3 regions of the Leclercia pneumoniae genome follow, and region 1 is predicted to be linked to each of the others. Evidence: predicted binding sites of a transcription regulator. Region 1 holds the regulator's gene; each other region holds the start of a gene.
What was found. Region 1 encodes Fur, which represses iron uptake genes when iron is present. Its sites were predicted from a motif close to ATAATAATGAGAACNACTATCAA; they were not measured.
Positions count from the first base shown of each region.

Region 2: a site for Fur is predicted at 2,102-2,124, ahead of sodA (superoxide dismutase [Mn]). Genes of this name have one in related genera too.
Region 3: a site for Fur is predicted at 1,535-1,557, ahead of sufA (Fe-S cluster assembly scaffold SufA). Genes of this name have one in related genera too.

Region 1 covers NZ_CP071383.1:1,232,851-1,237,056, forward strand. The annotation lists gene chiP (chitoporin ChiP) at 1-780, shown strand, start outside; gene chiQ (ChiQ/YbfN family lipoprotein) at 813-1,142, shown strand; gene fur (ferric iron uptake transcriptional regulator) at 1,253-1,699, opposite strand; gene fldA (flavodoxin FldA) at 1,991-2,521, opposite strand; gene ybfE (LexA regulated protein) at 2,677-2,964, opposite strand; gene ybfF (esterase) at 3,106-3,879, opposite strand; gene seqA (replication initiation negative regulator SeqA) at 4,063-4,206, shown strand, end outside.
Region 2 covers NZ_CP071383.1:4,270,657-4,274,862, forward strand. The annotation lists gene cpxA (envelope stress sensor histidine kinase CpxA) at 1-563, shown strand, start outside; gene yiiM (6-hydroxyaminopurine reductase) at 667-1,341, opposite strand; gene sodA (superoxide dismutase [Mn]) at 1,408-2,028, opposite strand; gene rhaR (HTH-type transcriptional activator RhaR) at 2,181-3,029, opposite strand; gene rhaS (HTH-type transcriptional activator RhaS) at 3,101-3,937, opposite strand.
Region 3 covers NZ_CP071383.1:1,876,048-1,880,253, reverse strand. The annotation lists gene sufB (Fe-S cluster assembly protein SufB) at 1-1,118, opposite strand, end outside; gene sufA (Fe-S cluster assembly scaffold SufA) at 1,127-1,495, opposite strand; gene JZ655_RS09020 (hypothetical protein) at 1,933-2,088, shown strand; gene JZ655_RS09015 (YdiH family protein) at 2,312-2,506, opposite strand; gene menI (1,4-dihydroxy-2-naphthoyl-CoA hydrolase) at 2,595-3,005, opposite strand; gene ydiJ (D-2-hydroxyglutarate dehydrogenase YdiJ) at 3,002-4,206, opposite strand, start outside.

The DNA.
Region 1 (4,206 bases):
AAGTTTTATCAAAATGATAAAACCACCAAAGTGGATTATCTTCACTCCTTCGGCGCGAAATATGACTTCAAAAATAACCTGGTGCTGGAAGCGGCATTTGGCCAGGCGGAAGGCTATATCGATCAGTACTTCGCCAAAGCCAGCTACAAACTGGATATTATCGGCGGCCCACTGACCACCACTTATCAGTTCTACGGTACGCGCGATAAAGTCAGCGACGGCAGCGTTAACGATATTTATGATGGCACCGCATGGCTGCAGGCGCTTACCTTCGGCTACAAGGTAGGGCAGGTGGATTTACGCCTCGAAGGGACCTATGTGAAGGCCGACGGGCAGCAGGGTTACTTCCTGCAACGTATGACGCCAACCTACGCCTCCTCTAATGGTCGACTGGACGTATGGTGGGATAACCGTTCTGACTTCAACGCCGATGGCGAAAAAGCAATCTTCTTTGGCGCTATGTATGATCTGAAAAACTGGAACCTGCCAGGCTGGGCGGTGGGAGCATCTTATGCTTACGCCTGGGATGTAAAACCGGGCGATATGGCGACCCCAGACGCCTATTACGATCCTAACTACCGTCTGAAAGAGTCTGCTTACAGTCTGGACGCGATTTATACCCTGCAGGATGGGCGTGCGAAAGGCACCATGTTTAAGCTGCACTTCACCCAGTACGACAACCACTCCGACATTCCGAGCTACGCTGGTGGCTATGGCAACATCTTCCAGGATGAGCGTGACGTGAAGTTTATGGTTATCGCACCGTTCACCATTTTCTGATGCGCATCGCGCAGACTGGAGCAAAGAGTATGTTGAAAAAAATGGTTCTTGTGGCCGTGCTGGCCTCGGGGCTGGCGGCTTGCGCCCACTCTCCGGCACAGAAAGAGGATTCACGCCTGAAAGAGGCTTACAGCGCCTGTATTAATACGGCGCAAGGCTCCCCGGAAAAACTGGAGGCCTGCCAGAGCGTGCTGAACGTGCTAAGGAAAGAGAAAGCACATGAACAGTTTGCTACGCAGGAGAACGTTCGCGTAATGGATTATCAGGCCTGTATACAGGCGCGTAAAACAGGTAACGATCAGGAAGTGGCAAAACGCTGCGATAAAATCTGGCAGGAAATACGTAACAACAACGCACAGTAAGTGGTTGTTATCATACCCGGTGGCGCATTCATCTGCGGCACCGGTTTTTTTTGCCTTCTGATGGGCAAAAAAAAGCCAACCGTCAGGTTGGCTCAGAGTACGAGAAGTGATTAACGGGCGTCGTGCGCGTGATCGTCTTCGCGGCAATCGCCTTCAGCACAGTGACCATACAGGTAGAGGCTGTGGTTGGTCAGACGAATGCCATGACGAGCGGCGATTTCGCGCTGACGTAATTCGATGGAATCATCACTGAATTCGATCACTTTGCCGCAATCCAGGCAAATCAGGTGATCGTGATGGTGCTGCTGAGTCAGTTCGAAAACAGACTTGCCGCCTTCGAAATTGTGACGGGTTACAATGCCGGCGTCATCAAACTGGTTCAGAACACGATAAACGGTAGCCAGACCAATCTCTTCGCCCATGTCGATAAGACGTTTATATAAGTCTTCCGCACTGACATGATGGTTTACCGGTTCCTGAAGTACTTCCAAAATTTTAAGACGAGGAAGCGTGACTTTCAGCCCGGCCTTCTTTAATGCGGTATTGTTGTCAGTCATGCGGAATCTGTCCTGTTGCTAAACGATTCACTTCAAACAGAGAAGTGACAGAAAATGCAGTTGAGATAATGCGTCTCATTATAGAACTGCCATGCTTAAATGAAAACTGCAAGCCTCAAGCAAAGTATGCTTATAAAAACGTGGTGCTGCCAACAAAGTTGTTATCAAGCTACCCCGTTTGACCTGGATCATTGTACAGGTATGAAAGCAAAAGTTAAAAATTTGTAGCAATTATTTTGATTGATATTACCTATCAATACAGCGCAGCGTCATCGCTGCGCTGTATTGCAATCAGGCATTGATAATGGCGTCGAGCTGCAGCTCTTCACGAATCTGCTTAACCCATTTATCAACGCGCTCTGCGGTCAGCTCTGGCTGACGATCTTCATCGATGGCCAGGCCCACAAAGTTATTATCATCCGCCAGACCTTTAGAGGCTTCGAAGTGATAGCCCGCCGTTGGCCAGTGACCCACGATCACGGCGCCGCGTGGTTCGATGATGTCGCGAATCGTACCCAGGGCATCGCAGAAGTACTCTGCGTAGTCTTCCTGATCCCCACAGCCGAAGAGGGCAACCAGCTTACCGGTGAAGTCTACCTCTTCGAGGGACGGGAAGAAGTCATCCCAGTCACACTGCGCTTCGCCGTAGTACCAGGTCGGGATGCCCAGCAGCAGAATATCGTAGCCTTCCAGATCTTCTTTGCTGCTTTTAGCTATGTCATGAACATCGGCAACGTCTTTACCCAACTGTTTTTGAATGTTTTTTGCGATGTTTTCCGTGTTACCGGTGTCGCTGCCGAAAAAAATGCCGATGATAGCCATGAGTAAAATAACCTCTTGAAACTTAATAGTATGGTGGCGCAAATTGTCCACGGATAAGGGCAATCATAGCAGAACAGAGAAGCCTGCGGAAACTGCTATCGCGCAGGACTGCACTCTGTGCTACATGAAAACAAGAAGAAGGGGATTTTTCTGACTTAGGCTTTGCCGTGCAGCTGTTCCAGCTGCAGCATCAGCATCTCTTCGATAAGTTCGCTACGGCTCATCTCCCGGGCCGCGGCCAGTTCGTTCAGGGCATCTACGGCGTCAGCGTTCAATTTTAACTCGACGCGTTTAAGCCCACGACTTTTATCGCGTTTAAGTTGGTTGCGCTTATTGATGCGCAGCTGTTCATCGCGCGAAAGCGGATTGGTTTTCGGTCGTCCCGGGCGACGCTCATTCGCGAACAGATCTAGTGTCGTGCGGTCCGTTTGTTCTTTGGCCATGATTTTGAGACTTCGGGGGAAACAAAGACGCCCTGCTAAAGCCCGGGCGATAAGCGCGCCATCATACATCACCGAAAACAGCACGCCAACGACTGGTCGCCCCCAGACGACCGGTCGCTTTCTTTTTAATCAATTTTTTAATCAATTCTCGCCTTCAGCGAGGTAACGACGGATGGCACGTAGCACGGCATCAGGTTTTTCAGCATGAACCCAGTGTCCTGCCCCCGCAATGACATGCGCCCGGGCCTGAGGGAATTGCGCCAGAAGTGCTTCACGGTAAGCCTCGGTAACGTAAGGTGAGTTGCCACCGCAAATAAAGAGCGTCGGATGCGGCCAGACCGGAACGGTCTGCCAGCCCACAATATTGGCATATTGATCCCACAACACAGCAACATCGAAGCGCCAGGCGCCATCAATAAAGGATTTCAGCAAGAACTGCACCACCCCCTCTTCATCGAGATGCTGGCGCATAATCGCAGCGGCCTGCTGGCGTGTCGTCACCGCTGCGTCCGTGACCGCATTGATAGCAGCAAAGATCTCATCATGACGACGTACTTGATAATTAACCGGCGCCACATCAATGACCACCAGCCCCGCAATGCGTTCCGGGGCCAGCGCCGTCAGCGCCATCACCGCTTTGCCGCCCATCGAGTGGCCAATCAATACGGCTTTCTCAATGTTGTGCGCATCCAGCGTGTCCAGCAGATCCTGAGCCATCGCGGCGTAGGTCATTTCAGAGGAACGAGGCGACTGACCGTGGTTACGCATATCCACCTGCAGGATATCGTGATCGGTGACTAAATCCCGCGCCAGCACGCCCAGGTTATCCAGGCTACCAAACAGACCGTGAACCAGAACAACGGGAGAATTATTGTGCGGCGATTGTGCAGATTGCGCTCGGGTATTTAATTTCATGGCAAAGTTCTTTTTTTACGGATGTCAGGTTAGGGTATTATGTTGACCATTCTGCCGCCCGGCTGCAAGGAAACAGTTTAATCTGACTTTTGCCGCCACTCAGGTTTGACGCTATCCGCTGTTGGGTTTAGACCTTATACTCCCAACGACTTGTATTCAGATAAGATATCGCACTGGATTAAGATGAAAACAATCGAAGTTGATGACGAGCTCTATCACTATATTGCCAGCCAGACCCGGCATATCGGCGAGAGCGCGTCCGACATTTTACGGCGCATGCTGAAAGTTTCTAATGCCACCCTGTCTGCCGCTCCGGCCACCAAAGAA
Region 2 (4,206 bases), 1.4 Mb from region 1:
GCAAAGAGCTGGAGCGTATCGAAACGGAAGCGCACCGTCTGGATAGCATGATCAACGACCTGCTGGTGATGTCTCGCAATCAGCAGAAAAATGCGCTGGTGAGCGAAAAGGTGAAGGCCAATCACCTGTGGCATGAGGTGCTGGACAACGCCGCCTTTGAAGCTGAGCAGATGGGCAAGTCGTTTACCGTTAACTTCCCGCCCGGACCCTGGCCGCTGTACGGTAACCCCAACACGCTGGAAAGCGCGCTGGAGAATATCGTGCGTAACGCCCTGCGTTACTCGCATACGAAGATTGAGGTGGCCTTCTCGGTCGATAAAGACGGCATTACCATTAACGTGGATGATGACGGCCCGGGCGTCAGTCCGGAAGACCGCGAACAGATTTTCCGTCCGTTCTACCGTACCGATGAGGCGCGCGATCGCGAGTCTGGCGGCACGGGGTTGGGTCTGGCGATTGTCGAGACCGCGATGCAGCAGCACAATGGCTGGGTGAAAGCCGATGACAGTCCGCTGGGCGGTCTGCGGTTGACGCTGTGGCTGCCGCTGTATAAACGTTCGTAGCTCCCCCCCTCACCCTAACCCTCTCCCCCCAGGGGAGAGGGGACTGCCCGGTGCGTTTTTCTCACCCTCGCCCCTTTAGGGAGAGGGCCGGGGTGAGGGGACGTTACCTCCCCCACAATCTCCGCGAATTATCCTCGATCTTCCCGCTAATACGGCGCTTCTGCATCGTTCTGGTCCAGCTGGTGGACAATCCTGCCGCCGACAGCAGACGATGGTACTGCTCATCGTCAAACGGCATATGCCAGGCGATCGCGCAGGCATCGTACACCGACACATCACTCACACGGGAAACGAGTTCCAGTGGGGCATCCGTCAGCACTTTCCCCGCCAGCACCACCCGGTAGAGCCAGCCGGTTTTACCGGCACTTTGCAGCCGGGCGGACATATCCTCTATGCCAAAATGGTAGTTAAGTTTGAAGCACGGCGAACGCGGCTGCGTCACCTGAATCAGGGCATCACCCCAGCGGAAGATATCGCCGATAAAGACGTTTTGTTCGGTCAGCCCTTCGGTAGAGAGGTTCTCGCCAAACGCGGGGGCGACGAAGCGCTCCGCCTGCCCGGGGAATTCGTTCATCCAGAAAGCATAATGCTCGCGCGGATAGTGGCACAGCGCGCGCTCCGGCCCGCCGTGAATTTTCTTTTCAGCCTGCTCATCACCCACGAGACCGCGCTCGGTTAAGCTCAGCTCGCCGTCCACCTGTACTTTTGCGATAGCGCTGGGGCGGCTGCCTTCGTACTCCGTTACCTTGCCTGTAAACACGTTGACCGGGTAGTGCATCTCTACTCCTTCAGATACAAAAAAAGCGAGTCATCAGACTCGCTTCTCATTCAGGTCAATGCAACCTTATTTTTTAGCAGCGAAACGCGCAGCAGCTTCGTCCCAGTTCACGACATCCCAGAAGGCTTTGATGTAGTCAGGGCGACGGTTCTGGAACTTCAGGTAGTAAGCGTGTTCCCACACGTCCAGACCCAGGATTGGGAAGCCGGATGCACCAGAGATTGCTTCACCCATCAGCGGGGAGTCCTGGTTAGCAGTAGAAACTACCGCCAGTTTGTCGCCTTTCAGCACCAGCCAAGCCCAGCCAGAGCCGAAACGGGTCGCAGCGGCTTTTTCAAACTCAGCTTTGAAGTTGTCCACGGAACCGAAGTCACGCTCGATAGCGGCTTTCAGGTCGCCCTGCAGGGTGGTGCCAGTTTTCAGGCCTTTCCAGAACAGGCTGTGGTTAGCGTGACCACCTGCGTTGTTACGCAGTACGGTTTTTTTGTCGGCTGGCAGCTGGTCCAGTTTGGTGATCAGCTCTTCAACCGGCAGGTTAGCGAACTCTGGCAGGCTTTCCAGCGCGGCGTTCGCGTTGTTCACGTAAGTCTGGTGGTGTTTAGTGTGATGGATTTCCATCGTCTGCTTGTCGAAATGCGGTTCCAGTGCGTCATAGGCATACGGCAGGGATGGCAGTGTATAACTCATAATCCTCTCCATTAGTGTCGGGCGGCACAGCTGTTAATGCCGCGTAAGCAGTTGGTTCATTATAGTTAATTAAATGATATTGAAAATGATTATCAATGCCGTACACTTTGTGTGGTTATTATTTTATTATAAATGACTGAATGACGGGGCGATCATGCCGCCTTGCGGCTGCGCTGGCGCCACTGGACCGGCGTCATGCCCACTTCGCGGTTGAACACCACAGAGAAGTAGTTACTGTCCTCAAAACCACAGCGCATCGCCACCTCACTCACCATCAGTTCCGTGTGCTGCAACAGATATTGTGCGTGGCAGATCCGCAGCTGGCGCAGGTAATGATTAACCGTCATACCGGTCTGCGTGCGGAACTGTTGACGTAATGCCCGCTCGCTGCACTGCTCCTGCTCGCAGAACTTCTCCAGCACAAAGCTGCGGTTCAGGCTGCCCGCTAGGGCGGTGATAAGTTTGTCGAGAAGGGCTTCCTGCTCATTCGCTGAAGGGTGATCGGTGGCGTAACGAAAGCGCTTAAGGGTCATCACCAGCTGCGCGAAAAGGAGTTCAGACATTGAGTTAGCAAGGGGATCACTCTTCTGGCTCTCTTGCTCCAGTTGGGCAATCACCTGTCGAACCTGAGTCACGCCGTTACTGCTCAGTCGCCAGTGCGGTTCGCCGCGCGCCTCAGTAAAACGCGGAATAGCCGCCGCCCAGTCGACGTTGAGCTTCAGCCTTTCAGGGCAGTAGATAACGTTCTGCAACACCAGGTCGTTAACAGAAGCGTAGGAGTGTTTATCTTCGGCGCGAATGTAAAACAGGTCACCGCGGGTGATGCGATAAGGACGGTCATTAAGCACGTGAAGCCCGTTGCCTCGCCAGACCAAAACCATTTCGCAAAACTCATGGGTATGCTCGGCAAAGACATTTTGCGGGTAGCGATCCGCCACGGCAACGGCCTGGCCGGCACCGGCAAAAAAGTCGGCTTTGCGAAGGATCAACTGAGCGGCCACGGTACACCTCAACGACTAATAACCGCTTATTATCGGCCATTTACGCTGAAAAAACGGTGATTTTACTCGCGTTACTGAAGCGGCGTATCCCGGCCCTGGCGAATGTCGCGCGGGGACCAGTTAAATTCCCGGCGAAATAGCGTTGAAAAATGGTTACTGTCGCCGAAACCGCAGCGATAAGCGATATCTGTCACGCTCTCATCGGTGTGGCGCAACAGATGACGCGCCTTAATCAGGCGTAAACGGTTGAGATAGCGCTGTGGCGTCGACCCGGTGTGCTGTTTCAGCTGGCGATGCAGGGTGCGCAGCGAAAGCGAAAAGTTATCTGCCAGCGTTTCCCAGCACACATCTTCGGCAAAATGGTCTTCCAGCCACGCCATCAGCTGATTAAGACGCTCATCGTTATTGCCCGCCTTTTCCATCAGGCTGCTACGGCGCAGCAGGACCAGCAGCTGCATAAACAGCAACTCATAACTGGCGATCGCATGGGTATCCCCGCCAGCGTCCATCATCTCCATCTGGCTTACCAGCTGCCTCACCTGCTGTAAGGTGGACTGGTTAACACGCCAGTGCGACGGATAATGGCCGTCCTGCTCCTGCGGCAACAGCTTATTCAGTCCCGACAGAAACTGGAACGCCTCTGGCGAACGGTAGAGAACATTGGTCAGGCAGAGGTTGTCAGTATGTTCATATAAATGCCGATCATGATCGCGCACAAAGCAGACGGTACCGCCGCTAATGGTGTAGGGCTGGCCGTTGAATACGTGTATGCCGGTGCCGTGTTCCACAATCACAATCTCATGAAAATCATGATGGTGTTCTGGAAACGCCGCCTGAGGAAGCCGTGGCTCGATCGCGACTGGCGAACCTCCAGAAGGGAAAAAATCCACGCTGTGCAGTACGGTCATAACGGCCCCTACGAATGAGAAATGTTCTCAAAATAGTAATTAAGCCCCTGCGAACTCACCTTAAATTTTTGACAGCAAAGTGCGCAAAGCCTGTCGGTTTTTTAAGAAACGCGCGGAAAGATCGGGAAATGCGGTCAGGGTCACATCTCCTGAATTCCCGGGGATAACTGGAAACTGTGAACTCTCTCACGTTCACCTTCGCTTTCTTGCCAGCTGCCGATTTTGCCTGTCAGTGGCAAGAAGGTCTGTTTTTCTTCCCTTTCTTACAC
Region 3 (4,206 bases), 640 kb from region 1:
ATGATGGTTGATTTGGTGTTTTTGCCGATGTGGATCATCTTGGTGCCGGTATCGGCCTGCTGATGACCGCTGGTCAGCGCCACGGAGTAAAACTCACCGATGGAGTTATCGCCGCGCAGAATGCAGCTTGGGTACTTCCAGGTGATGGCGGAGCCGGTTTCCGACTGGGTCCAGGACATCTTGCTGTTTTCACCTTCGCACAGGGCACGCTTGGTGACGAAGTTCAGGATGCCGCCGGTGTTGTTATCCCCCGGGAACCAGTTTTGTACCGTGGAGTACTTCACTTCCGCATCTTTGTGAATAATCACTTCCACCACGGCCGCATGCAGCTGATAGCTGTCTCGTACCGGCGCAGAACAGCCCTCGATGTAACTGACGTAACTGCCCTCATCGGCAACCAGGATGGTGCGTTCAAACTGACCTGTTTTTTCCGCGTTGATACGGAAATAGGTCGACAGCTCCATCGGGCAGCGCACCCCTTTTGGCACGTAGATGAAGGTGCCGTCCGAGGCCACGGCCGCATTCAGCGCTGCAAAGAAGTTGTCGTTGCTGGGCACCACGGTGCCAATATATTTCTGCACCAGCTCCGGATGATCGTGTATCGCCTCGCCAAAGGAGCAGAAGATAATCCCCTGTTCCGCCAGTTTTTCACGATAGGTCGTCGCCACGGAGACGGAGTCGAAGATGGCGTCTACGGCCACTTCTCGCCCTTCACGCACCGGCACCCCGAGCTGCTCAAAGGCCTCTTCCACCTCTTTGCTCAGGAAGGTGTTGGCGCCGGTCTGCTGTACGGCCCCCGGCTCAGAGGCGCAGGTATCGTCGCAGTTACCGCAGGAAGGGGCGGAGTAGTAGCTGTAATCTTGATAGTTCAGCTTATCGTAGTGCGCCTTCAGCCAGTGCGGCTCGTCCATTTCCAGCCAGGCTTTGTAAGCGCTCAGGCGAAATTCAAGCATCCACTCAGGCTCATTACGGCGTGCTGAGATAGCGCGCACCACCTCTTCGCTGATCCCTTTTGCCAGCTCGTCGGTTTGTAAATGGGTAAAGAAGCCCTCTTTATAATTGAGTTGGCCACCGGACCAGGTTTTGACATCGTCAGTTGCTTCAGTATTACGAGACATAGTACCGCCTATACCCCAAAGCTTTCGCCGCACCCACATTCGTTCTGGGCTTTCGGGTTGTTGAATTTGAATAACTGGTTTAAACCTTCGCGCACGTAATCCACTTCAGTACCGTCAATAAACGGCATCGCCTGTAACGGCACATACAATTTTGCACCGTCATGCTCGAAAATAAGGTCGTCTTTTTGCGGCTCGCTGACGGTATCCAGCACATAGCCGAAACCGGCGCAGCCGGTCGTCTTGACGCTTAAGCGCACGCCCAGCATGCCGGGCTGTTTCTCCACCAGCTCATGAATATGCTTCGCTGCCGCAGGGGTAAGCGACAGTCCGCGCCATGTGAAATCCGCTGGGTTGAACGTTTCTGAATGCAATTCCATAGGTCCACCTCATTTGTTGCGCCATCAGGGCATAACACCATGTTAGTGATAACGATTATCACTTCAACCCCCTGACAGCAGGGGCTTTCTGCTTAATCGCCCTTTTTGGCTACTTTCATTAAGCATAGACCCTGCCTGAGTTGTTATCAGGCAAGGATTATTTTAATCAATTCATTGATTAATAATGGATTTAGACGCGCTAATCGATGAGACGGGTAGAAATGGTAAAGTTGTATAGGGAATGCCTATTTATGAGATAGTTTTTTGAGCAGGCTTCGTTGATGAAGAGCGCGGCCGGCAACCCGACTCTTCCGGAACAGTCATAGAAGGGAAACCAGGTGTGAAGCGAGACCCTACCTGTATTGGCGGTTCGCAAAGTCTGGCGTTAGGCGGTAGACCCGGTTACGTTATCTGCCTCTTAAAGATTAGGTGCCACTATGAATACATTTTCGATTATTGCCATCCCGTTTTTCGTGGTGGCTATAGTAATGCTGACGCTCGCGGGCACTCGCAAAAACCGGGCGTTTCTCATCGTGGGTGGCGTCTTTATGGCTTCGAGCATAGTGAACGCGGCGATCGGCCTGTCATTGTAATTCAGCCAAAAGAAAACCCTTAAGACTACCCGTGGGTAATCTTAAGGGTTCCTTGCTCCATCCGGCGCTTATCTCCGGCACTCTGTGGCTTAGCTCTTGAAGGAGCATCAGAATAGTCTCATGAATAGCGGGCGGTGATTTGACATAAATTGCGGCGCCGCTCTGCAAAGCGCACAGAAAGCATAAAGGCCGCAATCGCGGCCTTTATTACAGAGTGCAGAAATTAATGGACGTGAACACCCAACCGCCAGGCAAAGTAGATCTCTTCTTTCAATTCGCTTGAAGAGAGCGTGAGCAGATCCGTAAATTCCAGTTCAAGCTGTTTCAGCTTTTTCAAATACTGAGCCGGAGAAAGGTTGCTCGTATCGCGGCGTAAATATTCAATGGCCAGTTGGGTTGGGTTCAAATCGGTATCCATAATGTCCTCGTTTATGTACAAAACGCGACCAGTATATCACACTTTGCTGTTCGTTTTTTGACCATAAACAAGGCATCCCCGCCTTTTTTTACACCACCGCGGTTGTGAGCCGCGAGGAGCAGCACAGCCGTTGCTGCTCATCGTAGATCTCAATCTGCCACACCTGATGGCGCCCCCCGGCGTGCAGCGCGCGGCAGACGCCGCGCACCCTACCACTCCGCACAGAACGAAGATGATTGGCATTGACCTCGAGGCCTACCACCTTCTGTTCCCCCTCGGTGCAGAGATAACCGGCGACCGACCCCAGCGTTTCGGCGAGCACCACGGAGGCGCCGCCATGCAGCAGACCGAATGGCTGATGCGTCCGGCTATCGACGGGCATGGTGGCTTCCAGCTCATCATCACCGAGGCGGGTGAACTGTATATCCAGCAGGCCGACCATATTGTCCGCGCCCATGGCGTTTAAGGCCTCAAGCGTCGTGGTACGTCTCCAGATCATCCCATAATCTCCAGTAATGCCTGCAGAGGGTGACGCACGCCGCTGCCCTCGATGCGCTTCACCTGGCTGCGGCACGAGTAGCCGGTAGCCAGACAGCGGTTTCGCGGCAGGCGCTGCATCGCCTGGCGCCAGGAGAGCTCATAAATACCCAGCGAGTTGGCATGGTTTTTCACCTCATGTCCGTAAGTTCCTGCCATACCGCAGCACCCTACGTTGACGTTTTCCAGCTTCGCGCCAAAACGGGCGAAGATAGATGCCCACTGTCCCGGCGCCCCGGGCAGCGCCGTCACTTCCGTACAGTGACCAAACAGATACCAGGACTCCCCGCTGGACTCCGGCACCGCAGGGTTATTCAGCACGGCTGGCAGCCATTCATGCACCAGCTGAACGTGGAAATCTCCACGTTTGTCTCCCAGCGTCTGTTTGTACTCATCGCGATAACAGAGCACCAGCGCCGGGTCGACACCCACCATCGGCATCCCCAACTGCGCCACGCGGTTGAGGAAATCAGAGGTCTTCTGCGCGGTTTTCGCAAAGCGGTTGAGGAACCCCTTAATATGCTGCGCCTTGCCGTTGGGCGAGAACGGCAGCACCACGGGTTGATGATCGAGGCGTTCCACCAGCCGGATGAAATCGGCCACAACCTGCGCGTCGTAATAGCTGGTAAAAGGATCCTGCACCACCAGCACGGTGCGGGCTTTCTGTTCGTCGCTCAGGGCTTCGAGCTGTTCGAGCGTAGTGTTGGCGGAGCGGTGACCCACAAGCTGCTGCTGCAGCGACGGCACCGACAGCAGCGGCAGATCGATCATACCGATGTGCTTACCGGAAAGTTTGCGCACCATCGGCTGTTTAAGGAAGAAGTTGAAGGTCTTCGGCGCGCGGGCCATAAGGGGGGCGTAGCTCTCCACCGTCGCCACCAGGTGATCGCGCACCGGGCGCAGATAGCGGGTGTGATAAAGCTGCAGGAAGCGTGACCGGAACTCCGGCACATCGATCTTGATTGGGCACTGCGTAGAGCACGCTTTACAGGCCAGACAACCGGACATCGCCTCTTTTACTTCATGCGAGAAGTCATACTCCCCTTTGCGGGCATGCCAGCTATTGCGCGTGCGCTCGATAAGTGAACGCAGGCTGGCGCGTTTCCCGGGCAGCTCTTTTTCCAGCACCAGCGGATCCACACCCCGATCGGCCAACAGACGCA